4 regions of the Shimwellia blattae DSM 4481 genome follow, and region 3 is predicted to be linked to each of the others. Evidence: predicted binding sites of a transcription regulator. Region 3 holds the regulator's gene; each other region holds the start of a gene.

Region 1 (7,602 bases), 1.2 Mb from region 3:
ATCACCCGTGGCGCAGACCACAGGCAACCGGAAAAAAACAGCAGCGCGCAGAGCGCGCGCTGTAAATAACCCTTAACCACGGGCCAGTTTCTGCACCATAGCTTCCACAATCAGCGTGGACTGCTTTGCCGCAACGGCAAGAAACTCGTCAAAACTCTGGTGGGATTCCTGATCCGCCACGTCTGAAATGGCGCGAACCACCACAAACGGCGTACCGAAGTTATGGCAGACATGGGCGATGGCGGTCGCTTCCATTTCAACGGCAATCGCCTGCGGGAAGGTACGGCGGATCCTGGCCAGCGCTTCTGAACCGTTGATAAACGCATCCCCGCTGATCACCAGGCCGCGTACCGCGTGCAGGTTCAGCTGGCTGATACAGGCCTGTGCGGCGCTGATCAGCGCCGGATCGGCAATAAAGGCCGCCGGGCAGCCCGCCATCTGGCCGGGCTCATAGCCGAAGGCAGTGACGTCTGCGTCGTGGTAGCGCACTTCGTCAGAGACCACGATATCGCCAACGTGCAGTGACGCATCCAGGCCGCCAGCGGAGCCGGTATTGATGATAACATCCGGTTTGGTGTGCTCCAGCAGCAGGGTAGCGCCCATGGCGGCGGACACTTTGCCAATGCCGGATTTCAGCAGGGCCACGTCTGTGCCGTTGAGGGTGCCGGTGTAAATTTCACAGCCAGCCAGTTTCAGGGTCTGCCGGTGGTCGATTTTGTCACGCAGCAGCGTCACTTCTTCTTCCATCGCACCAATGATGCCTACTTTCATAGATATACTCGCCTTATTACGGGACAAAAATCAGATTTCAGGACATAGTCTATCATGGCTGGCTTTCGGGACAGATCACAACAGGAGTGTCCATGGAGAAGATTGATTTTCGCAGCAAGATTAACTGGCATCGCTGCTTCCGCTCGCCGCAGGGGGAAAAGAATGAACACGAAATTCTGCGTATTTTCGAAAGCGACCGGGGACGGATCGTTAACTCTGCGGCCATCCGGCGCCTGCAGCAAAAGACCCAGGTTTTCCCGCTGGAGCGCAATGCGGCAGTGCGCACCCGCCTGACCCACTCGCTGGAGGTGCAGCAGGTGGGGCGCTATATCGCCAAAGAGATAATCACCCGCCTGAAAGAGCAGGATTGCCTGGCCCGCTACGGGCTGGATGAACTGACCGGGCCCTTTGAAAGCATTGTTGAGATGTCCTGCCTGATGCACGACATCGGTAACCCGCCGTTTGGCCACTTTGGTGAGGCGGCGATCAATGACTGGTTCCGCCAGCGCCTGTTCCCGGACGATGCCAGTATCTGCCCCGGGAGTAAAGACCGCTGCCGGGTAGAGGCGCTGCGCTGCCGCGAAGGGGAAGAGCCACTCAACCGCCTGCGGCGCGATGTGCGCCAGGATTTATGCCATTTTGAGGGCAATGCGCAGGGGATCCGTCTGGTGCACAGCCTGCTGCGCATGAATCTGACCTGGGCACAGGTGGGGGGGATCCTCAAATACACCCGCCCGGCCTGGTTTTGCGATCCGGTGCCTGAGAGCCACAGCTATCTGATGAAAAAGCCGGGCTACTATCTTTCCGAAGCGGATTATATTGTCCAGTTACGTAAAGAACTTTCACTGGCGGAATACAGCCGGTTTCCACTGGCGTGGATAATGGAAGCGGCGGACGATATCTCATATTGCGTGGCGGATTTAGAAGACGCAGTAGAAAAAAGAATATTTACGACCGGGCGGCTGTATCAGCATTTATCCGGCGCGTGGGGGGATATTACTGCAGGCGATCTGTTCAGCCAGGTGGTGGTTGATGCCTGGGAAAAATCCCGTACTGAGCACGCCAGCAGTATTGCTGAAGATCAGTTTTTTATGTATTTACGAGTCAACACGCTCAATGCGCTGGTGCCCTACGCGGCCCGGCGCTTTATTGATAATCTTGAGGCGATTTACGCCGGTTCTTTTAATCAGGGGCTGCTGGAAGATGGCGGGGCATGTAGCCGCCTGCTGGATATCTATAAACAGGTGGCGATGCAGCATGTATTTAACCACCCGGATGTAGAACAGCTGGAGCTTCAGGGATACCGGGTCATTACCGGGCTGCTGGATATTTATAACATTTTGTTAACTATGCCATTATCCGATTTCAGCGAGCTGGTAAAAAAAGAGACCCTGCGGGCCTTTCCGATCGCATCGCGGTTATTTCATAAATTATCCAGCCGCCACCGGCTGGCCTATATTGATGCGGTGGCGCGCCTGGATAATAGGGCCAGTACCTTTGCAGTCCAGGAATATTATTATCGTTGCCGGTTAATTCAGGATTATATCAGCGGCATGACCGACCTTTATGCCTGGGATGAGTACCGGAAACTGATGGCGGTCGAGTAGTCCGGTACAGCGGATGTTGATATTTATTCTAAATTAACCTTTTTCGGGGGGCTGGAGGCCGGTTTTTATTTTCCCGGCCCTCTGTTGCCAGGATAAGATAAGCCTCCGGGAGGCAATATCCTGATTAGTTTTGTAAAGAAGGCCAATAAATTTTTACTTTTTGCAGAAACTCCTGCCGGGAACTTAGCGCTATAACGTGACTCTGATAGTCACGTACACAGCATTTTTGGAAACACCTGTAATAGAGACTGAACAGATGAAAAAAACAACATTTGCTATGAGCGCGCTGGCGCTTAGCCTGAGTCTGGTCCTGGCGCCGGTCTCCGCTTTTGCCGCCGAAACTGCATCTGCTGGTACTGCGACCTCTGTAGCGCAGCCCATGCCGAGCCTGGCCCCGATGCTGGATAAGGTGATGCCCTCCGTCGTGAGTATTGATGTTGAAGGGAGTACCACGGTTAATACACCGCGTATGTCGCGTAATTTCCAGCAATTCTTTGGCGATAACTCCCCATTCTGCCAGGACGGTTCGCCGTTCCTTAACTCGCCGTTCTGCCAGGGGGGTCCGGGAGCCGGTGGTAATCAGCAGCAGCAAAAATTCTCCGCCCTGGGCTCTGGCGTCATTATTGACGCGGCCAAAGGCTATGTGGTGACCAATAACCACGTGGTGGAAAACGCCACCACTATTAAGGCTCAGCTTAGCGACGGGCGTAAATTCGACGCCAAAGTCGTGGGTAAAGACCCCCGTTCTGACATTGCGCTGATCCAGTTGCAGAACCCGAAAAACCTGACGGCGATTAAGATTGCCGATTCCGATGCGCTGCGGGTGGGGGATTACACCGTGGCGATTGGTAACCCTTATGGTCTGGGTGAAACCGTGACCTCCGGGATCGTCTCTGCGCTGGGGCGCAGTGGCCTGAACGTGGAAAATTATGAAAACTTTATCCAGACCGATGCGGCCATCAACCGGGGTAACTCCGGCGGGGCGCTGGTTAACCTGAACGGGGAGCTTATCGGGATCAATACCGCGATCCTGGCACCCGACGGCGGTAACATCGGTATCGGTTTTGCCATTCCGAGTAATATGGTGAAAAACCTCACCGCCCAGATGGTGGAGTATGGCCAGGTGCGCCGCGGCGAACTTGGCATTATGGGCACCGAGCTGAACTCTGAGCTGGCTAAAGCCATGAAAGTGGACGCACAGCGCGGTGCATTCGTAAGCCAGGTGATGCCGAACTCCTCTGCTGCGAAGGCGGGCGTTAAAGCCGGTGATGTGATCACCTCACTCAATGGCAAACAGATCAACAGCTTCGCCGCCCTGCGTGCTGAGGTGGGTTCAATGCCGGTAGGCAGCAAACTGACCCTTGGCCTGCTGCGCGACGGTAAGCCGGTGAGCGTGAATCTGGAGCTGCAGCAGAGCAAGCAGACCCAGGTGAGCTCCGCCACCATTTTTGACGGTATCGAAGGCGCCGAAATGGCTAACCGCAGCGGTAAAGATCAGAAAGGGGTGGTGGTCAATAGCGTGAAGGCGAACTCACCGGCGGCGCGTATTGGCCTGAAGAAAGGGGATGTGATTGTCGGCGCGAACCAGCAGCCGGTCAATAACATCGCTGAGCTGCGTAAAATTATTGAGTCCAAACCTTCGGTGCTGGCGCTGAATGTGCAGCGTGGCGACACCTCGATTTACCTGCTGATGCAGTAATTGTGTTATCTCCTGTAGCCTGGGCCACGTAAGTGGCCCTTTTTTTATGGTTGCCCGGATTCTTTTAACTGCGGTTAAGCCGAACCCACCCTAATGTGACGCCCCCCACAACCTCAGCCTGTGGTCGCGGAGTTTGTGCAGTTGCACAATGTTTTGCGGTTCTCCGGCGCGTATCCTGACTCCCCGGATCCCACTGTGAAAGGAGCCTCTGATGGCAAGCTGGCATCTCGATACCCGTATGGCCCAGGAGATTGTCTCCCGGACGATGCGTATCATCGACACCAATATTAACGTGATGGATGCCCGCGGGCGCATTATCGGCAGCGGCGATCCGGCGCGTATTGGGGAATTGCACGAAGGTGCGCTGCTGGTCCTCTCCCAGGGCCGGGTGGTGGATATTGACGATGCGGTCGCCCGCCATCTGCACGGCGTGCGCCAGGGCATTAACCTGCCGCTGCGCCTGGAAGGGGAGATTGTCGGGGTTATTGGCCTGACCGGGGAGCCCGGGTCGCTGCGTAAATATGGCGAACTGGTCTGCATGACTGCGGAGATGATGCTGGAGCAGTCGCGCCTGATGAACCTGCTGGCCCAGGACAGCCGCCTGCGTGAAGAGCTGGTGATGAACCTTATCCAGGATGAGGACAGCTCCCCGGCGCTGGCGGAATGGGCCCAGCGGCTGGGGATCGATCTTAATCAGCCCCGGGTGGTGGCCGTGGTGGAGGTAGACAGCGGCCAGCTTGGGGTAGACAGCGCCATGGAAGAGTTACAGGAGCTGCAAAACGCGCTGACGATCCCGGAGCGCAACAATCTGGTGGCTATCGTCTCCCTGACGGAGATGGTGGTGCTGAAACCGGCCCTGAATCAGTTTGGCCGCTGGGATGCGGACGAGCACCGGCGCCGGGTGGAACAACTGCTGGCGCGCATGGAAGAAAAAGGCCAGCTGCGCTTTCGGGTGGCGATGGGGAACTTTTTCACCGGGCCCGGGAGCATTGCCCGCTCATACCGCACCGCGCGCACCACGATGATGGTGGGCAAACAGCGGATGCCGGATATCCGCAGCTATTTTTACCAGGATCTGATGCTGCCGGTCCTGCTGGATAGCTTACGCGGCGGCTGGCAGGCGAACGAGCTGGCCCGCCCGCTGGAAAAACTCAAAGCGATGGATAACAACGGCCTGCTGCGCCGCACCCTGCATGCGTGGTTTCGCCATAATGTTCAGCCCCTGGCCACCTCGAAAGCGCTGTTTATTCACCGTAATACCCTGGAGTACCGGCTGAACCGGGTCGCGGATCTGACCGGGCTGAATCTGGGGTGTTTTGATGATCGGCTGTTGCTGTATGTGGCGCTGCAGCTCGACGAGCAGCGCTGAGAGGTCACGGGCCGGATAGCCCGCGCCCGGCCGGTTATTTGTTGCGGGTCAGCTTATCGAGATCGGCTTCGATCTCGGCAATTTTGTGGGACACCACACTCTCAAGGTGGTGCAGATCGTCAAGGATTTTGCGTTTCAGATCGATCTCGCTGCGATCCTGCTGGCAGATCTGATCAAGTTCATCGATCACATAGCGCAGATTCGGGCTTATCTCCTGAACTTCCCGGTAACCCTGGCCTGCGCCGTCGGCCACCACGGTTTTGCGCTGGCGCGGGTATTTGAATTTGACACTTTTGGCGAAAAATTCGCCTTTATCCTTCTGAAAGTAGATTTTCAGAATATCGTTGTTGGCTTCCTGGCGCAGGCTGTAGCGGTCTATCTCGTCCGGATTATTGATGCCCAGGCTTTTAAGATTGTCGTACATCGCGGTTTCCCTCACATTTCCCTGAAGTATCCCCCTCATACCGGAAGCTGCGGTGGTGCTGGCCGCACCCTGATGCAATGCCGGTTATCCGGGGTATATAAATAATTACCACGAAAGCAGATTTACGCCAGCGGCAGACATGAAAAAGGCGGGCAAGCCCGCCTCTGAACCACAAAATCGCACGGATTAGTCGATGGTGCGCAGCAGCTCGTTAATGCCCACTTTACCGCGGGTTTTGGCGTCGACTTTTTTAACGATCACCGCGCAGTACAGGCTGTAGCTGCCATCTTTAGACGGCAGGCTGCCGGAAACAACAACCGAGCCCGCCGGTACGCGGCCGTAGTGGATCTCGCCGGTTTCGCGATCATAGATTTTGGTGCTCTGGCCGATAAACACGCCCATAGAGATAACGGAGCCTTCTTCTACGATAACCCCTTCCACCACTTCTGAACGGGCACCGATAAAGCAGTTATCTTCGATAATGGTCGGGTTCGCCTGCAGTGGCTCCAGCACGCCACCGATCCCCACACCGCCAGACAGGTGCACGTTTTTACCGATCTGCGCGCAGGAGCCCACGGTCGCCCAGGTGTCTACCATGGTGCCTTCGTCAACGTAAGCACCGATATTCACGTAAGAGGGCATCAGCACGGTGTTGCGGGCAATAAACGCACCTTTACGGGCTGCTGCGGGCGGTACCACGCGGAAACCTTCTTTCTGGAAGCGGGCTTCGTCATAGTTGGCGAATTTCATCGGCACTTTGTCGAAGTAGCGGCTTTCTGCCCCTTCCATCACCTGGTTGTCGTTGATGCGAAAAGAGAGCAGTACGGCTTTTTTCAGCCACTGATGGGTAACCCACTGACCATTAATTTTTTCGGCCACGCGCAGTGCGCCGCTATCCAGCAGGTCAATAACCTGGTTGACTGCTTCACGGGTAACCGTATCTACGCTGGCTGGCGTAATATCGGCACGGCGTTCAAAGGCGGATTCAATAACATTTTGTAGCTGCTGCATGGTTTTACTCTTTCCATCTTAAAAAAATTAATAAGCCGCGCCCGGAAGGGGAGAGCGGCGGCGCGGGCGACACTTATCCTTTATCGTTTGGATTAAGGGCCGCTGTCAACCGTTGTTGCACCTCTTGTTGCAGCGCATTATTAAGGGCGCGCCGGTCCTGGGTGGCAATAATAAATAAATCTTCTACTCGCTCGCCAATGGTTGAAATTCTCGCCCCGTGGAGCGAAATTCCCAGATCGGCAAAAATTTGCCCGACCCGGGCCAGCAGCCCCGGCTGGTCCAGGGCGGTCAGTTCCAGATAAGAGCGGCGGTCCGTATGGGTGGGCAGGAAGCTGACTTCCGTCTCTACGGTAAAATGGCGCAATTTTGCCGGCTGGCGGCGCGGTTGCGGCGGCTGCCAGGTGCGCTGGTTAATGGTCTGCTCAAGGCCGTGGCGGATGGCCTCGTGGCGATCCCCGGAAAGGGGGGTGCCGTCTGGCTCCAGCACGATGAAGCTGTCCATCGCCATACCGTCGCGGGTGGTAAAGATCTGGGCGTCATGGACACTCAGATTCCGGCGATCCAGCTCGGCGCACACGGCGGCGAACAGGTAGGGCCGGTCCGGGCTCCAGATAAAAATCTCAGTACCGCCCCGGCTGGCATGGGGGCTGACGAGGATCAGCGGCTGGCTGAGATCGTGCTGTAGCAGATGCCGGGCGTGCCAGGCCAGCTGTATCGGGGT
Region 2 (7,602 bases), 450 kb from region 3:
GGGTTGTCAGGCCGGTGCGTTACTCGATATCGAGCGGATCCTCAGACAGAATAATCCCGGTGTTATCCGCATACAGATGATCACCGGAGAAAAACGTCACGCCGCCAAAATTCACCCGCACGTCGCTTTCGCCGACGCCTTCACCGGCAGCACCCGCCGGGATAGCGGCAATGGCCTGAATTCCCAGATCCAGCTCCTCCAGCGCGTCTACCTGGCGCACAGAGCCGTAGACCACAATGCCTTCCCACTCATTTTGTACGGCCAGCCGGGCAAGGTCGGCATCGATCAGTGCGCGACGCACTGAGCCGCCACCATCGACCAGCAGCACACGGCCCTGGCCGTTCTCCTCCAGCATTTCATACAGCAATCCGTTGTCCTCGAAACATTTCACTGTGATGATTTGCCCGCCAAACGATGTCCGCCCACCAAAGTTGGAGAACAGGGGTTCAACGACGTTGACATCTTCCTGGTAGATGTCGCAAAGCTCGGAAGTATCGTATTTCATAGGTTTAACGTTCAATTGCTGCACGAGTAGTCAGTATATCGCGTAAAGTGAATTGTTGGCAAAATCATCAATTGTTAATTGATATTCGTCATTTAAAATTGCACTTTGCTGAGCACAACACCCAGTGCAAACAACAGGTTAGTCAGCAGTGCGCCTTTTACCGTGCGCTCCAGCATCGGGCGCATGGCAACGGGATCCCGCTCACGCAGTACATAACCGGCCTGTTTTGCCAGCACTGGTGCCGCCAGAATAAACAGCCAGCCCCACAGGCTTTGCAGCCAGATAATATTAAACAGCGCCAGGCACAGCAGGGTCCCCCCCAGCAGGCAGGCGTGGTAGCGGCGTGCCCCCTCCGGGCCGAGGCGTACCGCCAGGGTGTTTTTGCCGTTTTGCCGGTCGCTGTCGATATCGCGCAGGTTATTAATGTTCAGTACGGCCGTTGCCAGCAGGCCGCAGGCGGTTGCCGGAAGGACAATGGAAAAGGTCAGGGTGTGCGCCTGTAAATACCAGGTGCCCATCACGCTCAGCCAGCCGAAGAAGATCAGTACCGAGATATCCCCAAGCCCCATATAGCCATAGGGACGGGTGCCCACGGTGTAGGTGATGGCGGCGATAATCGACAGTAATCCGAGCAGCAAAAAGCCCATAAAGTCTGCCGGGGTGCGGCAGGCAACGGAGACCAGCAGGATCCCGGAAAGGCAAATCAGCGCCACGGTCAGCATCAGGGCTTTTTTCATCTGCGCCTGGGTTATCATCCCTTTTTGCATGCCGCGCAGTGGCCCGATCCGGTCCGGCTTATCGCTGCCTTTGACCGCATCGCCATAGTCATTGGCAAGGTTGGAGAGAATTTGCAGTAACCCGGCAGTGATCAGCGCCAGCAGGGCGACCAGCGGGTTAAACAGATCTTGCCACCAGGCCAGCACAGAGCCCATCAGCGTTGAGGAGAAGCACAGCGGTAAGGTTTTTGGACGCAGGCTTTCCAGCCATGCCTGCGTTTTGCCTGCAGGGTGTGAATCGGTCATTTTTAATTGTCGCCAGCCAGAAAAAATGGGGGCAGTGGCCCCCATCCGGAATGATGAAAACGATAATGCCAGCGATTATAGGATAAAACGGCTCAGATCTTCATCTGCAACCAGCTCATCCAGATGTTTACCGACATATTCTGCATTGATGATAATGCGCTGACCGTTGAGATCACTGGCGTCATAGGAGATATCTTCCATCAGACGCTCCAGCACAGTATGCAGACGACGGGCACCGATGTTTTCAGTGCTCTCGTTCACCTGCCATGCGGCCTGGGCGATACGGCGGATGCCGTCGTCGGTAAATTCGATATCCACCCCTTCGGTTGCCATCAGCGCTTTGTACTGTACCGTCACAGAAGCGTTTGGCTCCGTCAGGATACGTTCAAAATCTTCAGCGGTCAGGGCCTGGAGCTCAACGCGGATCGGCAGGCGGCCCTGCAGTTCCGGGATAAGATCCGACGGGCTGGCAATCTGGAACGCGCCGGAGGCGATAAACAGAATGTGGTCGGTTTTGACCATGCCGTGTTTGGTTGATACGGTGCAGCCTTCAACCAGCGGCAGCAGGTCACGCTGTACCCCCTCGCGGGAGACATCCGGCCCCTGGGAGTTGCCGCGTTTGCAGATTTTATCGATCTCGTCGATAAACACGATGCCGTGCTGTTCAACGGCTTCGATAGCCTGCTGCTTGAGCTCTTCCGGGTTCACCAGTTTGGCGGCTTCTTCTTCGATAAGCAGCTTTAAGGCGTCTTTGATTTTCAGTTTACGCGGTTTTTGTTTCTGGCCGCCTAAATTCTGGAACATAGACTGCAGCTGGCTGGTCATCTCCTCCATACCCGGAGGCGCCATAATTTCTACGCCCATCGGTGCCGCCGCCAGATCGATTTCGATTTCTTTGTCGTCCAGCTCCCCTTCGCGCAGTTTTTTGCGGAAGGCCTGGCGCGCAGCAGAAGGCTCAGCCACCGATTCCGCCTGGCCCCAGTTGTTTTTTGCCGGCGGGATCAGCACGTCAAGAATGCGCTCTTCGGCCAGCTCTTCGGCGCGGTAGCGGTTCTTTTCAATCGACTGCATACGTACCATTTTCACTGCGGCATCCGTCAGATCGCGGATGATGGAGTCAACCTCTTTCCCCACATAGCCCACTTCGGTGAATTTGGTCGCTTCTACTTTGATAAACGGCGCGTTGGCCAGTTTCGCCAGGCGGCGGGCAATTTCAGTTTTACCCACCCCGGTTGGCCCGATCATCAGGATATTTTTCGGGGTAACTTCGTGGCGCAGCTCTTCGTTAAGCTGCATACGACGCCAGCGGTTACGCAGGGCAATCGCTACAGAACGCTTTGCCGCATCCTGACCAATAATATGTTTGTTCAGTTCGCTGACAATTTCGCGTGGGGTCATTTCAGACATGGCTTCGATCCTTACGCTTTAGACGGTAATTCTTCGATAGTTTGGAAGTGGTTGGTGTAGATGCAAATATCGCCAGCAATTCCTAAGGCTTTTTCCACGATATCGTGGGCGCTTAATTCGGTATTTTCCAGCAGTGCACGGGCAGCGGCCTGGGCGTATGGCCCGCCGGAGCCGATGGCAATCAGATCGTTTTCCGGCTGTACCACATCCCCGTTACCGGTGATGATAAGCGAGGCGTTTTCGTCCGCCACCGCCAGCAGCGCTTCGAGCTTGCGCAGCATTCTGTCGGTACGCCAGTCTTTGGCAAGTTCTACTGCGGCTTTCACCAGATGCCCCTGATGCATCTCCAGCTTACGCTCGAAGAGCTCAAACAGGGTGAAGGCATCGGCAGTACCCCCGGCAAACCCGGCGATAACTTTGTCGTTATACAGGCGACGGACTTTCTTCACGTTGCCTTTCATCACGGTGTTACCTAACGTGGCCTGACCATCACCACCAATTACCACATGGCCGTTACGGCGCACACTCACTATTGTTGTCACGGGCAGACCCCTTATAACTAGCTGAATATGGGCACCCCGCTTGCCCTTACGGCAAACGGGGTTACAGATGAGAGTATAGATGGGGGGGATTTCGGGGGTTTCAACCCCCGGCAGAAAGACGAATACAGTTTGGGTGGCCGGCCACTTTCAGGCGGCCCATGGTGCTTTCTGCGGCGTCCTTACCTTTCACCGGGCCAATTACCACACGATTCCAGCCGTTATTGGTGGTGATCCGCGAATCGAAACCCTCAAACGCCAGTTTCGCGCGCACGGTTTCCGCCTGCTCTGCGCCACGGAATGAGCCGCACTGGATCATCCAGCGGCGGGTGTCTGTTTTGTCTGCCGCTTTCGGTGCGGTTTCCTGGGTCACCGGTGCCGGTTTGCTGACCGCGGCGGTTTTCGGCGGGCTCTGCACCGGTTCCTGATAGGGCTGAGCGGCAGGTTTATGCTGCTGCACCGGACGGGCGGGCTGGCTCTGCACCGGGGCCGCGGCGACACTGCGTGGTGGTGTTGCCGGTTGCTCAGCCATACGCGGCTGGCTGCGTACCTGTTCTTGCTCCTGCTGATGCCGGGCATTCCACAGGGCCTGGCGCTGCAGAGTCTGCTGGCGCTGGGCCGGGGTCTGCTCATTCCACGGCACTTCACTCAGCTGGGTGGGTTGCTGGCGCATATCGGCCTGCATTTGCTCCAGTAGCTGGCGCTGCTCGTCTGTCAGCTGGCTCTGGTTGGTTATCTCGCCACCGGCTGTGGGCTCTGTGGGGGTACGCACGCCGGGCTGGCGGCCTTCGAGCTCTTTGATATAGCGCCAGCGCTCTTCGGGCTTCGGCGGCAGGCCGTTACCCGGCACTTTCTGGGTGGTCAGCGCCTCGCTCTCTTCTTTTTTGTGGTGCGTGATGAAATACAGGCCGCCAATGAACACCACCAGCACAGCCGCAGCGATGCCGATCATCACTGGCGAGACAGCAGGCATGGAGCGCGCCTTTTTGCGTGAGTTCGTTTTTTTGCGTCGTGCGGGGGAAGGTTGCCCGCGACGTACATAATCTCGTTGTGCCACTATCGTTTCGCTGTTGTCGTTTGTATCTCAGCCCGCCATGTTACTTAAGGGGCGGGCCTTTGACCAGATTGCGGAGTCTTAATCATGCTCATTTTACTTGCAGAGCACGCACAGAGCCGCGTAAAACCAGTTCACAGTCCAGCAAACGGGAGCCGCTCTCCACCATTTGACCATGAAGCTGGTCAAGCAGCAGTAGCATGGCCTGCCGGCCAATCTCAAAGCGGGGCTGGGAGACGGTGGTTAACGGCGGGTCGCAGAACCGGGACAGGGCGATATTATCAAAGCCAATAATAGACATATCTTCCGGTACTTTCAGGCCGCAGCGCTTAACATGCGACAGGGCGCCCAGCGCCATCACATCACTGTGGCAAAACACCGCCGTGGGCGGTGTTGGCTGGTTCAGTAACTGCTCCATGGCGGCGGCACCCGCCTCGTAGGTAAAATCCCCCCGGGCAATATAGTGGGGATCGACCGTTACGCCACGGCGGCGCAGCGCCTGCACATAGCCCTGTAACCGGTAGTGGCACAGGGGCATCTCTTCCGGCCCGGCAATACAGGCGATACGCTGGTGCCCCAGCTCCTGTAAATACGATACCGCGTTAAAAGAGGCCGTAAGATTATCAATATGTACGGTGGGCAGCTCCAGCTCGGGGGCGAACTCATTCGCCATCACCATGGGCGGCAGGTTGCGCTGCTCTTCTTTGCTGGCGTCAAAAGGCAGGCGCGAGCCCAGCAACAGCATGCCGTCGATTTGCTTGGTGATAATCAGATCGATGAAGGTTTTTTCCTGCTGGTTCTGGTGTGCGCAGTCGCCAATCAGCACCAGGTACTGTTGTTCTGCTGCGGTCACTTCGATGCCGCGAATAATCTCGCTGAAAAAGGGGTCGCAGATATCCGGTACAATCACCAGAATAGTGCGGGATTCATGGCGTTTAACGTTGCGTCCCGGCGCGTGGGGCAGATAACCTACAGCAATCGCCGCCTGCTCCACTTTACTCCGTGTCGCCTGCGAGACTTTATCCGGGTTCATTAAGGCGCGGGAAACCGTGGCGGTAGAAACGTTCGCTTTCAGGGCAACGTCTTTCATCGTCGCGGCTGTGGCAGCCTGCTTGTCTTGTTTCAACTTCATCTCCTCACACCTGCGCTCTGTGGGCGTCGACATTCCTGTTGTCTGATCGTGCTCACATTTTTAACAGATATCAGGGCGGGAAGTTACAGTTCTTTCAGCAAAAATGTGAACTGCATTAAATTTTGCGGCGCTGATCGCACGCGAGGTTTTTCCGCCGACGATTCAGCTCTCAATCGGGTCCACATCCAGATACCACTTAACCCGCCGCGACTCCGGTAGCGTGTGCACCAGCGGCAGGCTGGCACTGATGATGCGTTGCAGCCGGGCGCGGGAGGGGTGCTGTAGCAGTAACTGCCAGCGGAAGCGGCCGTTGCGTTTGGGCTGCAGGGCAGGCACCGGCCCCAGCAGCCAGAGCTGATTGTCGGTGAGCGGGCTGGCCATCAGCAGATTGCGCAACTGGTGTAAAAACAGCGCGGCCTGCTGGTTGTCGTGATCTTCGGCGCGGATCAGGATATGGCTGCTCCAGGGGGGCAGCATCACGCTCTGGCGCTCGGCCAGCGCCTGCCGGGCAAAGGCGTCGTACCCCTGGTGGAGCAGGGTCTGTAATAGCGGATGCTCCGGGTGGTGGGTTTGCAGGAGCACTTCCCCGGCTTTACCGGCGCGACCGGCCCGGCCGGAGACCTGAGTAAAAAGCTGGGCAAAGCGCTCTGCGGCCCGGAAATCGGCGGAGAACAGCGCGCCGTCCACATCCAGCAGCGCTACCAGGGTGACATCCGGGAAGTGGTGGCCCTTGGCCAGCATCTGGGTGCCTATCAGTATTCTGGCCCCGCCCCGGTGCACTTCCGCCAGTTGCTGCTCCAGCGCCCCTTTGCGGCTGGTGGTGTCCCGGTCAATACGCGACAGCGGCACGCCCGGGAAAAACGGCGCCAGCCCCTGCTCCAGTTGCTCGGTGCCCATGCCCACCGGCACCAGGTGTGTGGAGCCGCACTGGGGGCACTGGGGGGGAACCGGGCGCTGGCTGTCACAGTGGTGGCAGCGCAGGTGGCGCTGGGCCTGGTGAAAGGTGTAGTAGTGATCGCAGCGCGGGCATTCGGCTATCCAGCCGCAGTCGTGGCACAGCAGCGCCGGGGAGAAGCCGCGACGGTTAAGAAACAAAATAACCTGGTTGTCCTGGCTGAGGTGCTGGCGCATCCGGGCTATTAATGCGGGCGCAAGGCCGGTCTGTAGCTGCTGGCCTTTAAGGTCAATCACATGCTGGGCCGCCGGGCGGGCATTACCGGCCCGCCGGGTCAGGGTCAGGCGGCGGTATTTTCCGAGCTGCACATTGTGCAGGGTTTCCAGCGCCGGTGTCGCAGAGCCGAGCACCACGGGGATATTTTCCGCATGTGCCCGGTATACCGCTAAGTCCCGGGCGTGGTAACGCCAGCCTTCCTGCTGTTTATAGGAGCTGTCGTGCTCTTCATCAATCACAATCACGCCGAGATCTTTAAACGGCGTAAATAAGGCGGAGCGGGTACCGATGACGATTGCCGCTTCCCCGTCCCGGGCCTTCAGCCAGGTGGCGAGCCGCTCGCCGTCATTCAGGCCGGAGTGCAGCACCTCTACGGGGGCGTTAAAGCGCTCGCGAAAGCGGGCGATAGTCTGGGGGGTCAGGCCAATTTCCGGTACGAGCACCAGCGCCTGGCGCCCCTGCGCCAGCACGTTTTCCAGCACGGTCAGGTAGACCTCGGTTTTGCCGGAGCCGGTTATCCCTTCCAGCAGCCAGGGGCTGAAGGTATCCAGCTGGCTGTGGATCGCCCCGACTGCGGTTGCCTGTTCGGTGTTCAGGCGCAGGCGCTCCCCGGCGGTACTGTACTGGGGGCGCCAGTCGCGCACGTCCGGCTGCTGGCTGCGTAAATCACTCAGCCCTTTGGCCCGCAACGCCTGGAGTGCCGTCTCGGTGATCTCCATTTCTGCCACCTGGTGGCGCCAGATATTTCCCTGGCGCAGGGCGGCCAGCGCCT
Region 3 (7,602 bases):
TGGCGGGAGCGTCACCTTTCCCGGGACCTGGCAACTGGCCTGGGTAAACCAGGAGACCCCGGCCCTTGCCGTTCCGGCCCTGGAGTATGTGATTGACGGGGATCGGGAGTACCGGCAGCTGGAAAAAGCGCTCAACGAGGCCAACGAGCGTAACGACGGCCACGCCATTGCCACCATCCACGGCAAGCTGGACGCCATCGGCGCCTGGACTATCCGCTCCCGCGCCGCCAGCCTGTTACACGGGCTGGGGTTCAGCAACCCGCAGCTTGAGCAGCCGGTCAGCGACTTTTCCGGGGGCTGGCGCATGCGCCTTAACCTCGCCCAGGCGCTGATTTGCCGCTCCGATTTACTGCTGCTGGATGAACCCACCAACCACCTGGATCTGGACGCGGTCATCTGGCTGGAGAAATGGCTGAAAAACTACCCCGGCACCCTGATTCTTATCTCTCACGACCGGGACTTTCTCGATCCTATCGTGGGGAAAATTCTGCATATCGAGCAGGAAAACCTGTTCGAATACACGGGCAACTACAGCGACTTCGAACTGCAACGCGCCACGCGCCTGGCCCAGCAGCAGTCGCTGTATGAAAGCCAGCAGCAAAAAGTGGCCCACCTGCAAAGTTTTATTGATCGCTTTAAAGCCAAGGCCAGCAAAGCCAAACAGGCCCAGAGCCGGGTCAAAATGCTGGAGCGTATGGAGCTGATTGCCCCGGCCCATGTGGACAACCCGTTCCACTTTAGTTTCCGCCCGCCGGAAAGCCTGCCCAACCCGCTACTGCGCATGGAGAAGGTCTCCGCCGGGTACGGGGAGCATGTCGTGCTGGACTCCATCAAGCTCAACCTGGTGCCCGGCTCGCGCATTGGCCTGCTGGGCCGCAACGGTGCCGGTAAATCAACGCTGATCAAACTGCTGGCCGGTGAGCTTGCCCCCATGCACGGCGACATTGGCCTTGCCAAAGGGATCAAGCTCGGCTACTTCGCCCAGCATCAGCTGGAATACCTGCGCCCGGACGACTCCCCCCTTCAGCATCTGGTGCGCCTGGCCCCCAACGTGCTGGAGCAGCAACTGCGTGACTACCTGGGGGGCTTTGGTTTCCAGGGGGATAAAGTCAGCGAGGCAGTTGCCCGCTTCTCCGGGGGCGAAAAGGCCCGCCTGGTGCTGGCGCTTATCGTCTGGCAGCGCCCCAATTTACTGCTGCTCGATGAGCCGACAAACCACCTGGACCTGGACATGCGCCAGGCCCTGACCGAGGCGCTGATCGATTTCGACGGCGCGCTGGTGGTGGTCTCGCACGACCGCCACTTACTGCGCTCCACCACGGATGACCTGTACCTGGTGCACGACGGCAAAGTCGAGCCGTTCGCCGGTGATCTGGATGACTACCAGCAGTGGCTGAGCGACAGCCAGAAGCAGGAAAGCAGCGAAGCCGACACCGCAAAAGACAACGCCAACAGCGCCCAGGCCCGTAAAGATCAGAAACGCCGGGAGGCGGAGCTGCGCACCCAGACCCAGCCACTGCGTAAGAAAATCACCCAGCTGGAAAAACAGATGGAAAAGCTCAACGCCCGCCTGGCAGAAGCGGAAGCCCGCCTTGGCGACAGCGCGATTTATGAGCCATCCCGCAAGGCGGAAATGACAGAATGCCTGCAGATACAGGCTCAGGCGAAATCGGAGCTGGAAAACTGCGAAATGGACTGGCTGGACGCCCAGGAACAGCTGGAGCAGATGCTTCAGCAACAGGCGTAATGACGCCATGCCTGCCCCCGGGCAGGCAATGACACCAATTCCATAACCATCCCCGTGATGGCCCGGTATAGTAGAGAGTTCGATTCGAAAAATAATCAGCAATATGGATAAAACCTGCCCGACAACGCTAACATTCGCCGACCCCGCAGCGGACTTTGTCCCCATGCCGGGGCTGAGTAACCCGCATCTGCAAACCATGCTGCCCCGCCTGTTACGCCGGCGCTTACAGTTTCGTCCCCACTGGCAACGTCTCGACATGCCGGACGGGGACTTTATCGACCTCGCCTGGAGTGAAGACCCGGAACAGGCCCGCCATAAACCGCGCCTGGTGGTATTTCACGGCCTGGAAGGCAGCCTGCACAGCCCCTATGCCCACGGGCTTATCCATGCGGCACAGCAGGCAGGCTGGCTGGGTGTCGTGATGCATTTTCGCGGCTGTAGCGGCATCCCCAACCGCGCAGAGCGCATCTACCACTCCGGCGAAACGGAAGACGGCAGCTACTTTCTGGAGTGGATGGCGCAGCGCTACGGGGAGGTGCCCACCGCGGCGGTGGGTTATTCACTGGGGGGCAATATGCTGGCCTGCCTGATGGCGCGCCAGGGCCGTGACTGCCGGCTGGATGCCGGGGTGATTGTCTCCGCCCCGCTGATGCTGGAGCAGTGCTGCTACCATATGGAAAAAGGCTTTTCACGCTTCTACCAGCGCTACCTGCTCAACCTGCTCAAAGCCAATGCCTCGCGCAAGCTGAAAGCCTACCCGGGCTCGCTGCCTATTCCCCTTTCGCGGCTGCGCAAAGTGCGGCGCATCAAAGAGTTTGATGACCTGATCACCTCGAAAATTCACGGCTTTGCCGATGCGCTGGACTACTACCGCCAGTGCAGCGCCATGCCGTTACTGCCCAATATCACCCGGCCACTGCTGATGATCCACGCCAAAGACGATCCCTTTATGGACCACCACGTGATCCCGGATCCGTCCGGATTACCGGCAAATATTGAATACCAGCTCACAGAACATGGCGGCCATGTAGGGTTCATTAGCGGTAGCTGGCGTCAGCCGGAGATGTGGCTGGAAAAACGCATTCCGGCCTGGTTACACACTTATCTGGACAAACCCTCATGCTAATTCCCTGGCAGCAGCTGGATCCCGACACCCTGGAGAATCTTCTCGAATCCTTTGTATTACGGGAAGGGACCGATTATGGTGAACAGGAGCGTTCCCTCGCGCAAAAAGTCGCCGATGTCAGGCGCCAGCTGGAAAGCGGCGAAGCGGTGCTGGTCTGGTCTGAACTGCATGAAACCATTAATATAATGCCCCGCTCACAGTTCCGGGGATAGCCCCGCGCCCCCCTGGCGACCAGCTATACTGCATACTACATTAGTGCGCTTACTTGCCTGTTGTTTGCTAACCCAGGAGCTGTCGTTATGTCTGCGAAACACCCGGTTATTGCCGTTACCGGTTCCAGTGGTGCCGGTACTACCACCACAAGCCTGGCCTTCAGGAAAATTTTCTCCCAGCTTGGCCTGCGCGCGGCAGAAATTGAAGGGGACAGTTTCCATCGCTATACCCGCCCGGAAATGGATATGGCAATCCGCAAGGCCCGGGATCTCGGGCGCCATATCAGCTACTTCGGCCCGGAGGCGAACGATTTCAGCCTGCTGGAGCAGACCTTCACCGAATATGGCCAGCACGGGCGCGGTAAATTTCGCAAATACCTCCACACCTATGATGAAGCGGTCCCCTGGAACCAGACCCCGGGCACCTTCACCCCCTGGCAGCCCATTGCCGAACCCACCGACGTGCTCTTTTATGAAGGGCTCCACGGCGGCGTGGTGACCGACAGCAACGACGTAGCCCGCCATGTGGATTTACTGGTGGGGGTGGTGCCGATTGTGAACCTGGAATGGATCCAGAAACTTATCCGCGACACCAGCGAGCGGGGGCACTCCCGGGAGGCGGTGATGGAGTCGGTGGTGCGCTCCATGGAGGACTATATCAACTACATCACCCCGCAGTTTTCCCGCACCCATATTAATTTCCAGCGGGTGCCAACGGTGGATACCTCCAACCCCTTTGCCGCAAAGGGTATCCCCTCGCTGGATGAAAGTTTCGTGGTTATCCACTTCCGCAACCTGGAGAATATCGATTACCCCTGGCTGCTGGCCATGTTGCAGGGCTCGTTTATTTCGCATATCAACACCCTGGTGGTGCCTGGCGGCAAGATGGGGCTGGCAATGGAGCTGATTATGCTGCCGCTGGTGCAGCGCATTATGGAAGGGAAGAAAATTACCGACGGCGGGCTACAGCGCCCGGAGATTCGCTAAGTGCCGCCGGGCAATCTGTTACGCACTGCCCGGCAGGTACACTCTGTTACTTCTCAACCACTTCGTAGGAGTGGGTAATATTTACCGCTTTACCCAGCATCAGCGAGACTGAGCAATACTTCTCCGCAGACAGCTCCACCGCGCGCGCCACTGCGCTGTCTTTCAGTTCATGGCCGGTCACCACGAAATGCAGATTAATATGCGTAAACAGGCGCGGTGCCTCTTCACGGCGCTCCGAAGTCAGCTTCACTTCGCAGTCGCTCACATCCTGGCGGCCCTTTTGCAAAATAGACACCACGTCAATGGCGCTACAGCCACCGGCGGCCATTAACAGCATCTCCATCGGGCTTGGCGCTTTATCGCCGGAGTTGCCATCCATCAAAACCTGATGCCCGGAAGCGGACTCCCCGAGGAATGTCAGGCTCTCAACCCATTTAACTCTTGCTTGCATTTTTATTACTCCGTGGACAAAACTTTTCTACAAGGGTATGCGCCTGAAAGAAAACAGGCAACAGAAGACGACCTGGGTCAAGCTGAAGCGAGACAACAGGAGACACTTTCGGAAACCTATGCTAAAACAACCAGGATGTGTAGCAATACACCCACCGCACAATGCGGATACGCGAACAGGAACATCAGTTCACAGAGGCAGACCCTCTGCCGGTTACCCCAGGGTGGGGATTATTTAACGATTGCAGCCCCAGAGACGGCAGAACCCGCGCTTTGGAGTCAAGATAACAAGAGGATAATTGCGCATGGTGCTTGGCAAACCGCAAACCGACCCGACTCTCGAATGGTTTTTGTCCCATTGCCACATTCATAAGTATCCATCGAAGAGTACGCTGATTCATCAGGGCGAAAAGGCGGAAACCCTGTATTACATTGTCAAAGGCTCCGTTGCCGTTCTGATCAAAGATGAAGAAGGCAAAGAGATGATCCTGTCCTACCTGAACCAGGGCGATTTTATCGGCGAACTGGGTCTGTTTGAAGAAGGTCAGGAACGTAGTGCCTGGGTACGCGCCAAAACAGCCTGTGAAGTTGCTGAAATTTCCTATAAGAAATTCCGCCAGCTGATTCAGGTTAACCCGGATATCCTGATGCGCCTCTCTTCACAGATGGCCCGCCGTCTGCAGGTCACCTCAGAAAAAGTGGGTAACCTGGCCTTCCTGGATGTGACCGGTCGTATCGCACAGACCTTACTGAACCTGGCTAAACAGCCGGATGCCATGACCCACCCGGATGGTATGCAGATCAAAATTACCCGTCAGGAAATTGGCCAGATTGTCGGCTGCTCCCGCGAGACCGTAGGCCGCATCCTGAAGATGCTTGAAGATCAGAACCTGATCTCTGCCCACGGTAAAACCATCGTCGTTTACGGGACCCGTTAATCCCGCCGTCTTACAGGGCGCGTGCCACCGGCAACGCGCCTTTTTTCTGCCTGCTACAGGCCCTGAGCCACCCGGGCAACCGCATCCGCAAAGCGGGCCATCCCGTCGTCAATATCCCTGTCGTCAATATTGAGCGCCGGTGTAAAACGCATCACATCCGGCCCGGCATTGAGCACCATCACCCCGGCCTCTGCCGCGGCGTACAGAATATCCCGCGCCTTACCCCGGAATGTCGGCTTCAGCCCGGCGCCAATAAGCAGCCCCATACCGCGAATATCACTAAAGACATCGTACTGCTCGTCGATACGGTGCAGATGCTTCACCATCAGATCCCGTTTATGGTGAACACCGCCCAGCACCTCAGGCGTGTTGATAATATCAAATGCCGCATTCGCCACCGCACAGGCCAGCGGGTTGCCCCCGTAAGTGGAGCCGTGCGAGCCCACATGGAAGGCAGAGGCTATCTCTTCGGTGGTCAGCATGGCGCTCACCGGGAAGCCGCCGCCAATCGCTTTGGCGCTGGTCAGAATGTCCGGGGTCACCCCGTAGTGCATATAAGCAAACAGCTCGCCGCAGCGGCCCATGCCGCACTGCACCTCATCAAAGACCAGCAGGGCCTGGTACTCGTCGCACAGGTCACGCAGCCCCTGCAAAAACGCCGGCGTTGCCGCGCAGACCCCGCCCTCCCCCTGGACAGGCTCCACCACAACGGCACAGGTATGATCATCGATGACCGCTTTCACGGCGGCTAAATCATTAAACGGCACATGGACAATATCGGCCGGTTTCGGCCCGAAGCCATCGGAATACTTAGGCTGGCCACCAACCGACACGGTAAACAGTGAGCGGCCATGGAAGGCGTGGTGAAAAGCGATAATTTTGGTTTTGTACGGGCTGTGGCGGGTGCTTGCGTAGTAGCGGGCCAGTTTAAACGCGGTTTCGTTCGCCTCTGTCCCGGAGTTCAGGAACACCACGCGCTCGGCGAAGGTGGCCCCGGTGAGTTTTTTGCCCAGAGTGAGGGCAGGCTCATTGGTGAAGACATTGCTGGTGTGCCATAAGGTCTGCCCCTGGTCGATCAGCGCCGCCACCAGCGCCGGGTGGCAATGCCCCAGCGCGGTCACCGCGATCCCCCCGGCAAAATCGATATACTCTTTCCCGGCCTGATCCCACACCCGGCTTCCCTGGCCTTTTACCGGAATAAATTCTGCCGGCGCATAAATCGGCAGAATAACTTCATCAAAAGTAGCGCGGGTAATTGCTGATTGTTCAGTTGCCATTCGTGACCATCCATTTTATGCGTACTGCGACATGAAAAGATAATCACAAAATATGCATAAAAAATCATTTAATGGCAATAAAAATTCAGCGCCTGAGGAAATTGGCCAGCAGCGCGTGGCCCTGCTCGCTGAGGATGCTTTCCGGGTGGAACTGCACCCCTTCCAGATCCCACTCCCGGTGGCGGATCCCCATAATTTCACCGTCATCGCTACGGGCGGTCACCTCGAAACAGTCCGGCAGGGAGCCGGGCTCCACCACCAGCGAGTGGTAGCGGGTGACAGTCAGCGGGTTATTCAGGCCATGAAAAACCCCCTGATGATGATGCGTCACCGGCGATGTTTTACCGTGCATCACCTGCCCGGCCCGCACAATACGGGCACCGAACGCCTGGGCTATGGCCTGGTGGCCCAGGCAGACACCGAGTATGGGTAGCTGCCCGGCAAAATGCGTAATTGCCGCCAGGGAGATCCCCGCTTCGGTCGGGGTACAGGGGCCCGGGGAGATAACCAGCTTCTCTGGCCCCATGGCGGCTATCTCGTCAAGGCTCAGGGTGTCATTGCGCCGGACCACCACCTCACTTCCCAGCTCACAAAAATACTGATACAGGTTCCAGGTAAACGAATCGTAGTTATCGATCAACAGCAGCATGGTCGCTCCGGGTCTATGTAAAACCCGGCCATTCTACTCAGTTTCGTGCGCAGCGCTTATCACTTTACTGAATATGGTCACCAGCGGGGCCAGATCCCCCATCGCCCCCAGCTGGTTTGCCTCACGCCAGCGGGCAATATCCAGCCCGCGCCAGTCAAGGCTGTACCCGGCGTGGATCGCCAGCTGCTCAAAGAAGATCCGCTCGGCGCGGCCATT
Region 4 (7,602 bases), 810 kb from region 3:
CCGGTCGGCTCCAGCCAGAAATCATTCCGGGCACAGGCTTCGGCCACCGCCTGGTACTCATCACGGCACTTAAGCCCGCCCATCGGGAAATATTTTACCGAGCTGCCGCCCATATCTTTAAGCATAGCAATGGCGGTATCAACCGGCACGATACCGTCCGGCGCGGTGCTGCTCAGCGGGCCGGTAGAGATTTTCACCATGCCCACTGTCCCGGTCGGCGAGATAAGCCCGTTGACCACGGTCTTATCCTGGCCCAGCAGGGCCCGGCTGGTCGCCACACCGGTGAACACCTGGTTGACGTGCTGCGGCTGAACCTGGCGGGAGATTTCGCTCACCATGGCTGACTGGTTCGGATCCCCGGCCCCGAGCCCGACAGACAGGGCGTTATCGATAAGCGCGGCGTATTCGCGCATATCCGCCACGGCGCTGGCAACGTCCGGGTAGTTTTTCGATAACACGCCCACCAGCACATGCCCCTCAGCGGCCTGGTGAATGTCCCGGGCGTTGGCTTTAGAGCCCGCCAGCACATTCAGACAGACGCGATCGCGGTAAAAATGGGGGGTTAATTTCATGCCTGGTTCTCCTGTAAACACTCGCCGATACGGCGGGAAATAATAGCCAGCTGATCGGCAGTCACACTGCGTACATCAGCTTCAATAATGCCTTCATTGGCTTTGTAACCACGGAAGTAGATGGCGTACTCGCCCTGTTTGAGCTGCTCGACCAGGGTGCCAGTGGGAACACCGGTCCGGGCTTCATCAAACTTGATTTCGGTGCGCGCGATATCGCGCCCGGCAGAGTCCCACACCACCCGGGCACTGACGCCGGGCAGCCCGTTCAGCGCCTCAATAAACGGGGTCATTTTTTCGACCATCTGCGCCCCGCTCTCTTTGGTGGCGCTGAGGTAATACTCAATGGCCGTGGTCAGGCCGAGGATCCCCTCTTTGCCCACCTTCATGGCGCGGCCGATACCGCCGGACTGGCGCTTCACCCACTCCACATACTGTTTCTTACCCACCACCAGGCCACTGGTGGGCCCTTCGATGGCTTTGGCTCCGCTGTAGATAACCAGGTCGGCCCCGTCGTGGTAGTAACGCTGTAAATCTTCTTCTGCGGCGGCATCCACAATCAGCGGCAGATTATGCTGCTGCGCCACTGCGGCGGCCTGGGCCACGTTGAGCATGCTTTTCTGCACGCAGTGGTGGGATTTGATATACAAAATAGCCGCGGTGCGCGGTGTGATAGCCGCCGCCAGCTGCTCTGCGGAGCACTCATTGGCGTAGCCTGCTTCCACCAGCTTACCGCCCCCCAGCGCCACCATGGTGCCGACCGGGGCACCAAAGTTCACGTTGTGGCCCTTGGGCAGGACGATTTCGTTATTCTCAACCGGGGTCACGTGCAGGTTTTCCAGCAGCCAGTCGCTGTCTTTGACCAGTACCGCCGCCACCGACTGGGCAATACCGGCAGAGGCGCAGGCCACCACAACGGCCCCTTCGGTGCCCAGCAGCCCGGCAATGTACTCGCCGGTCTTGTTAACCAGATCTTTCATCTCAAAATAGTGGTTAACCCCGGTGACCATCGCCTCAACCACTTCTGGTCGTGGGGTAGACACCCCAAGGATGGTCATCCGCCCGGATGCGTTAATCACTTGTTTTAAATTGTATTTCTCATAAATCGAAGACATGTTCCGCTTTCCCCTGTTGGGTAGTAAACCAGTTCCCGGCGCGTACCGCCGCCAGGGCTACCAGCTGCTGGCTGGCGGCTAATGTGTTGTTGTCGGCATCGGTCAGCACTACAGGCTGCTGGCGCAGGTCAAAAATGGTCAGATCCGCCGTTTTCCCCACGGCCAGGCGGCCTTTTTCCGCCAGATTCAGCCCCTCTGCCGCATGGGTGGTCACGCAGTCAATCACCTGAGGCAGGCTCATACCGATGGCAAGGAATTTCGACATTACCGCCGCCAGGCTGTGTACCGGCCCGTCAATGCGGTTGCGGCAGTAAATATCAGAGCTGATGGTGTGGGGCAGGATCCCCATGGCAATGGCCCGCCGGGCCACTTCAAAGCTAAAGCTGGCGGTCCCGTGGCCCACATCAAGCCGGACACCACGGCGCAGCGCTGCGGTTATGGAGGTGCGCAGCTCCCCTTCCGGGGTCAGAATACGGTTAGGTTTGCCGTTATAGCAGTGGGTGATGATGTCCCCGCTGGTGAGCAAGTCGGCAATTTCATCAAGGTTCGGCGGGTTATTGCCGATATGCACCATCAGCGGCAGGTTACCGTTCTCCTGCTGGAACGCTTTGGCGCGTTTTAACGGCTCAATGCCGTTGTCGCCCACCACGCTGCTGCTCATCCGCGCTTTCAGGCCGACAATAAAATCCGGGTAGCGCGCCACGGCATCACGCACCGCGTCGGCATCAATATTGTCCATGTTTGCCAGTTCGTTCTGGGCAATCAGCCCCACCCGGGAGATGTTAAGCAGGGCATAGACATCGGTGCTGGCTTTGCGGGTCAGTGCGTAGAAGGTATCAATATCGTCTGCGCCGGTGCTTCCGGCGTCGATAACCGTGGTCACCCCGGTGGCGATCCCCACGCTGTCCGGTTCATCGTGATAAATCGGCGAGTTGGGATAGCAGTGTACGTGAGAGTCAATCCAGCCTGCGCTGACATAGTGCTTACCCTGCAAATCCACCACCGTTGTCGCGCCGGATTCTGTCTGCCCCAGTGCGGCAATCCGCCCGTCCTGTATGGCGATATCAGTTACAACATCGTCCGCCAGGCGGGCATTACGAATCAGTAAATCATACATACAACGGCTCCTGAAATACCGGGCGCCGCAGCGCCCGTATGGACAATCAGATGGCTACCGGGAAGATAGAGCCCAGCAGCATCGCCCCGAGAATCGCCCCACCGGTGATAGGCTTCTGCCACAGGTAGAACAGCAGTGCACCCACCAGCGAACCGATCCCGATAGGAATAGATGCGGTCATCGCGCTGAGGATAATCAACGGACCAAGGAAGCGGCCAGAGGCGTTACCGGCCCCCATCATGACATCCGCCCCGTAGGTGGAGTCACTCTGGTTGATGGTGAATTTACGCGCCAGAATGATGATGTAACCAATAGCCAGTCCCAGAATCATGCCGGTCGCCAGTGAGGCGGCAAAGTTCGCCACCGGGAAGATTATCCCGGCACCCAGCAGCAGGGCAGGAACCCCAAGGCCGATACCGGTCTGGATAGCCCCACCGATATCCAGGATCCCCACCAGGGAGCCTTCGATGATACGGGCAAACAGGAAGCTGGCCCCGAAGGCCGCAACGGCCCCGTAAGCCCCGGTATCCATCCCGGCGCGCAGCATGGAAACAAATGCCACTTCGTTGAATGCGCCAATGCCGTACAGATAGTACATATGGGTCCCGGCGAACACGCCGGCAGACAGCAGACCGACAAAGATCGGGAATGACCAGTCCGCGTACCAAAAATTCTTATTCTGTTCCATAAATTTCCCCGGTTACTTGCCGCTCAGGCCGTTGTGGATCATCTCCAGCCAGTTCGGCACAGTGAGATGGAAGGATTCGATCATCTTCATGTCGAAGCCACGGAAGAAGCCACTCAGGACAAACAGCGCCACAATGGCCACCATCATCACTTTGGTCACGTGGTTCCAGCCGCTCTCTTCCACACCCTTACCGATCAGGATCCCCAGTACCAGGCCCGGTACGGCGTTACCCATGATCATCTGCGCAGCACCACCGAATACGGTTGCCCAGAAGCCGGATTTTTTACCCGCATCAATCGCTGCCAGCCAGAAAATCACCGGCATCACGGTGTTCACCAGCAGGTTTGCTGCCGGCACCAGCACTTTAACGGCGGTAATTTGCAGCGCTTCCGGTACGGAGGAGGCAGTCACGTTAAGGAACGCCACCACAATCATGCCGATAATGCCGCAGGCGATAGCCATTTTGCGGGGATCGTGCAGGGTTTCACCGACATTGCGGTTTTTAATCATCAGGGCAGCGGCGCCCCAGTTCGGGATAATGCGGTGGTCAACGTCCTGGGTAAAAGAACCGGCCGCCACAGAGGATGCCCAGGCGTTGAAGAAGAAGCCGAGCCCAAAAGAGAAATGCGATGCCGGATCGCCCTCACAGGAGTTCAACTCCCCCAGTGTACGAAAGGCGCCCATGCCCTGAGTGGTAGGCGCATGGAACATACGCGCCGCCCCTGCCCCCACGCCGACGCCCACCAGGGCCCCGATGATGAGTGATTTTATTAATATTATTAAAAACATTCGTCTGAACCTTCTATTGGTGGTGCGGTGGTTATTGCGTGGCGAACTCCACTTTGTCGAGATTGATAGCCGTCACGCTGACGGTGACATCCAGCGTTACGCTGAATGTGCGTCTTTCCCGGCGCAAAAAGAAAAATAAAAATGCCTCTTTGCGCGCCGTAACCTGCGCACTGACCACCTTCACGTCCTGTGGCTCAATACGCAGTAAGATATGAGGTGAGGACTTCATCACGCTGCCCTGAACTTTGTTCAGGGCGTCGGCAAAGGCTTTCTCTTTACTGTCGCCTTTGCCGCTGACACTCACCGTGGTGGTGAATTGTTCTTTCATACTCACTGGCCGTATTTCTTCTGCCAGGCCTGCACCAGGCGCTCACCGAGTTCTTCTTTGTCCATAAACCCGAAGCCCAGCACGTTGCAGCCTTCGTTAATCGCGGTAACACCTTCATCTACAGAGCGCATGCCGTATTTCGCTTTGTAGCCATGTTTATTCTGAGCGGTAATCGCACCTGCGCCGCCGCTGCCGCAAAAGGAGATACCGAACGTGGCGTTCTCTGCTTTCATGGCGTCGCCCAGTTTCATATCCGCAGCCATACCCGGTACAACCACCGCGCGACCACCGGCTTTTTCCACCCCGGCTGCCACTTTCTGACCTTTACCCAGACGATCACCAATAACGACTGTAATTTGACTCATGTTTTGCTCCTGAAATTAAAGGTTGTCTTTTGCAACTTCGAAATGCACGGACAGCAGCCACGCCTCTTCCACCGGCAGGTTGCCAAAGTGCGCGACAATTTGTTTGGCCATGTTGAGAGAATCTTCTGAGATTTCATCAAACAAGCTGGCATCAACTTCCGGCAGCGGTTCGCCCGTTACAGAACGGTGAGCCATTGCGCGGACATGGGATTCAAGCATCTGCTTCTGCACCGCATTGGGCACGATATGGTGGCTTTTCAGCAAATCGAAGACCCAGGACAGCGCCTGCTCAGCCAGCTGTTCAATCGCGGCTGACTGCTCCGGAGCGGTGTTTTTCACTACTGCCGTTTCGTTATTCACTGGTTGTCCCTTAAGCATGTGAGTAGAAAAAAAGTATAGGAAGAAACTACCGGCGGGGGGCCTGGGTGTGTAGCGAGTTGTTTTCCACTTCAAAGTGGAAATAGCAGCCAGAGCAGTGATCTGCCCCACAAACAGGGGAGTAATTGACAGATTATGCTGGATTAATGTGATGTACATCACCGGTTATGGCAAAGATTGCGCGTTTTAAAAAAGATACGATCCACTGGTATTTGGGAGCCAGTGCAAGTTTTGTATTACGCTCATTCATGCTGACGATGACAAACAGCGGGCCGGCTTCCCGGCTCCGACAGGGTATTACCGGGAATGAAATCAGAAATTAACGACGAAGTGACCTTCCGTAAGCTGGAAATCTTTATGACGTTTATGGAGAGCGGCAACATTGCCCGGGCGGCAGAAGCCATGGGGATAAGCGGCGTCAGCGTACACCGGGCGCTGCACAGCCTGGAAGAGGGAATTCGTTGCCCGCTGTTTATGCACAAGGGGCGCAACCTGGTGGCACTGCCCGCCGCCTGGTCCCTGCTGGAGAGCAGCAAAGAGGTGATGGCGCTGATGACCCGCGCCATTGAGGAGACGCGCAAAGTGGCCGGTGTGGGACAGGGCCGGTTGCGCATCGGCACCTTGTACTCGCTCACCCTGGAGACCATTCCCCGGCTTATCATGGGGATGAAACTGCGCCGCCCGCAGGTCGAGATGGATCTCACCATGGGGTCAAACCAGACTCTGTTGCGCATGCTGGAAGATAACCAGCTGGACGCGGTGCTGATTTCAATTTCTGCCGGTGAAATTGACCACGCTATTTTTGAAGTGCTGCCGCTGTTCCATGACGATATCTACCTTGCGATGCCGGTCAGCGACAAAATTAACAAGCGCCATCAGGCGGATCTGCGCCAGTATGAGCAGAGCAAATTTGTCTCCCTGGCGGAAGGGTTCGCCACTTACAACGGATTCCAGGAAGCCTTCCATATTGCCGGGTTTGAACCGCAAATCATCACCCGGGTGAACGATATCTTCTCCATGCTGAGCCTGGTGCAGGCGGGTGTGGGGCTGACGCTGGTGCCCGGCAGAATGCATAAAATGTATGCGGACTCGGTCCGGATGGTGAAACTGGCCCCGGAATACCAGATGCGCCAGCAAATCGGCATGGTGTTCGCCCGTAACCGCGAGCGGGATCCGAATCTGCTGGCGCTGGTGGCCGAAGGCCGGATGTATGCCCGCGACCAGCCGGAGAATCACCTCGCCCCCTAGCGCGCCAGGCGCCGGTACAGATGGCAGGCCACATCCACACCGCTGCGCTCAAGGGAGATGGCCTCTCCCTCCCAGTGGGCCTGGCGGGTCAGGCAGGTCAGGATCCCCCCCGGCGGCATCTCTATTGCCAGGCGCCCTTCCCGCTCCCGGGCGGCGATCATCGCCTCTTCCCAGTGCATGGTGCGCGCCATATTAAACGCCAGATCGTCAGCTATCCGCTCCGGCTGCCATAAGACCCGGGCACTGCTGCCGCTCAGATAAGCACAATGGGGGCGGCGGAGGGTTACCTTCCGGAACGCCTGCGCCAGCTGGCTGGCGGGCGCATCGAGCAGCGCACAGTGGGAAGGCACGCTCACCGCCAGCCGTTTCGCCCGGGTCGCCCCCAGCGCCAGAGCCTGTTGCGCAACCTGCGCCATCTGATCATCGCGCCCGGCGATCACTATCTGGGTTTCGGCATTCAGGTTGGCGATATATGTCCCGCTACCGGCCACAATATTTTCCACCTGGCCCCGGGTCAGCCCCATGATGGCGGTCATCCCGTAGCCGTGGGGGTAGGCCCGCTCCATCAGCTCGCCACGTAACGCCACCAGATGCAGAGCGTCGCGAAAATCCAGCGCCCCGGCAATCACCGCCGCCGGATAGGCCCCGATGGACAGGCCACTGACGATATCCGGCGTAATCTGGCGGCCCGTCAGAGCATCTGCCCAGCAGACCCCGGCAATCAGTAATGCCAGTTGCACCGCCCGGGTATGTTGCAGGGCCGGTGCCGTATCCAGGGTGTCCAGCTCATCCCCGAGGATCTCCCGGGCGACGACCAGGCGCCGGTGAATATCCGGCATTCCCCGGAACATGCCCGCATACTGGGTCCCCTGACCCGGGAAGGTAAATACCGTTTTCATCTTACTCCTCCACATGCCAGGGGGAGCGGACCAGGCGCGGCCCCCGGCAGGTTTTCAGCAGCCCGCGGCCATCACGCAGCCACTCATTAAGCGCAATGGCCCCGGC

The links. The regulator CRP, encoded in region 3, controls carbon source genes, mostly activating them, when cyclic AMP is high. The targets are predictions, from matches to a motif close to ATGTGANNNNNNTCACAT.
Region 1: a site for CRP is predicted at 4,171-4,188, ahead of EBL_RS15480 (CdaR family transcriptional regulator). Genes of this name have one in related genera too.
Region 2: a site for CRP is predicted at 5,763-5,780, ahead of cytR (DNA-binding transcriptional regulator CytR). Genes of this name have one in related genera too.
Region 4: a site for CRP is predicted at 5,496-5,513, ahead of EBL_RS17060 (glycine dehydrogenase). Genes of this name have one in related genera too.

What each region holds. Positions count from the first base shown of each region.
Region 1 covers NC_017910.1:3,288,254-3,295,855, reverse strand. The annotation lists gene btuF (vitamin B12 ABC transporter substrate-binding protein BtuF) at 1-80, opposite strand, end outside; gene mtnN (5'-methylthioadenosine/S-adenosylhomocysteine nucleosidase) at 73-771, opposite strand; gene dgt (dGTPase) at 864-2,378, shown strand; gene degP (serine endoprotease DegP) at 2,635-4,077, shown strand; gene EBL_RS15480 (CdaR family transcriptional regulator) at 4,289-5,446, shown strand; gene EBL_RS15475 (DUF3461 family protein) at 5,481-5,870, opposite strand; gene dapD (2,3,4,5-tetrahydropyridine-2,6-dicarboxylate N-succinyltransferase) at 6,057-6,881, opposite strand; gene glnD (bifunctional uridylyltransferase/uridylyl-removing protein GlnD) at 6,955-7,602, opposite strand, start outside.
Region 2 covers NC_017910.1:3,997,503-4,005,104, reverse strand. The annotation lists gene rraA (ribonuclease E activity regulator RraA) at 20-505, opposite strand; gene menA (1,4-dihydroxy-2-naphthoate polyprenyltransferase) at 598-1,527, opposite strand; gene hslU (HslU--HslV peptidase ATPase subunit) at 1,603-2,934, opposite strand; gene hslV (ATP-dependent protease subunit HslV) at 2,946-3,476, opposite strand; gene ftsN (cell division protein FtsN) at 3,577-4,530, opposite strand; gene cytR (DNA-binding transcriptional regulator CytR) at 4,619-5,659, opposite strand; gene priA (primosomal protein N') at 5,822-7,602, opposite strand, start outside.
Region 3 covers NC_017910.1:288,685-296,286, reverse strand. The annotation lists gene EBL_RS01260 (ABC transporter ATP-binding protein) at 1-1,747, shown strand, start outside; gene EBL_RS01255 (hydrolase) at 1,851-2,873, shown strand; gene EBL_RS01250 (YheU family protein) at 2,867-3,085, shown strand; gene EBL_RS01245 (phosphoribulokinase) at 3,173-4,072, shown strand; gene EBL_RS01240 (OsmC family protein) at 4,119-4,523, opposite strand; gene crp (cAMP-activated global transcriptional regulator CRP) at 4,828-5,460, shown strand; gene argD (bifunctional acetylornithine/succinyldiaminopimelate transaminase) at 5,514-6,737, opposite strand; gene pabA (aminodeoxychorismate synthase component 2) at 6,823-7,386, opposite strand; gene EBL_RS01220 (putative adenosine monophosphate-protein transferase Fic) at 7,420-7,602, opposite strand, start outside.
Region 4 covers NC_017910.1:3,638,252-3,645,853, forward strand. The annotation lists gene dagF (2-dehydro-3-deoxy-phosphogluconate aldolase) at 1-572, opposite strand, end outside; gene EBL_RS17030 (DgaE family pyridoxal phosphate-dependent ammonia lyase) at 569-1,684, opposite strand; gene EBL_RS17035 (amidohydrolase/deacetylase family metallohydrolase) at 1,668-2,801, opposite strand; gene EBL_RS17040 (DUF4310 family protein) at 2,848-3,489, opposite strand; gene EBL_RS17045 (DUF4311 domain-containing protein) at 3,502-4,278, opposite strand; gene EBL_RS17050 (DUF4312 family protein) at 4,310-4,606, opposite strand; gene EBL_RS17055 (SFCGS family glycine-rich protein) at 4,609-4,971, opposite strand; gene EBL_RS17060 (glycine dehydrogenase) at 4,987-5,331, opposite strand; gene EBL_RS17065 (LysR substrate-binding domain-containing protein) at 5,656-6,597, shown strand; gene mdcH (malonate decarboxylase subunit epsilon) at 6,594-7,496, opposite strand; gene EBL_RS17075 (malonate decarboxylase holo-ACP synthase) at 7,498-7,602, opposite strand, start outside.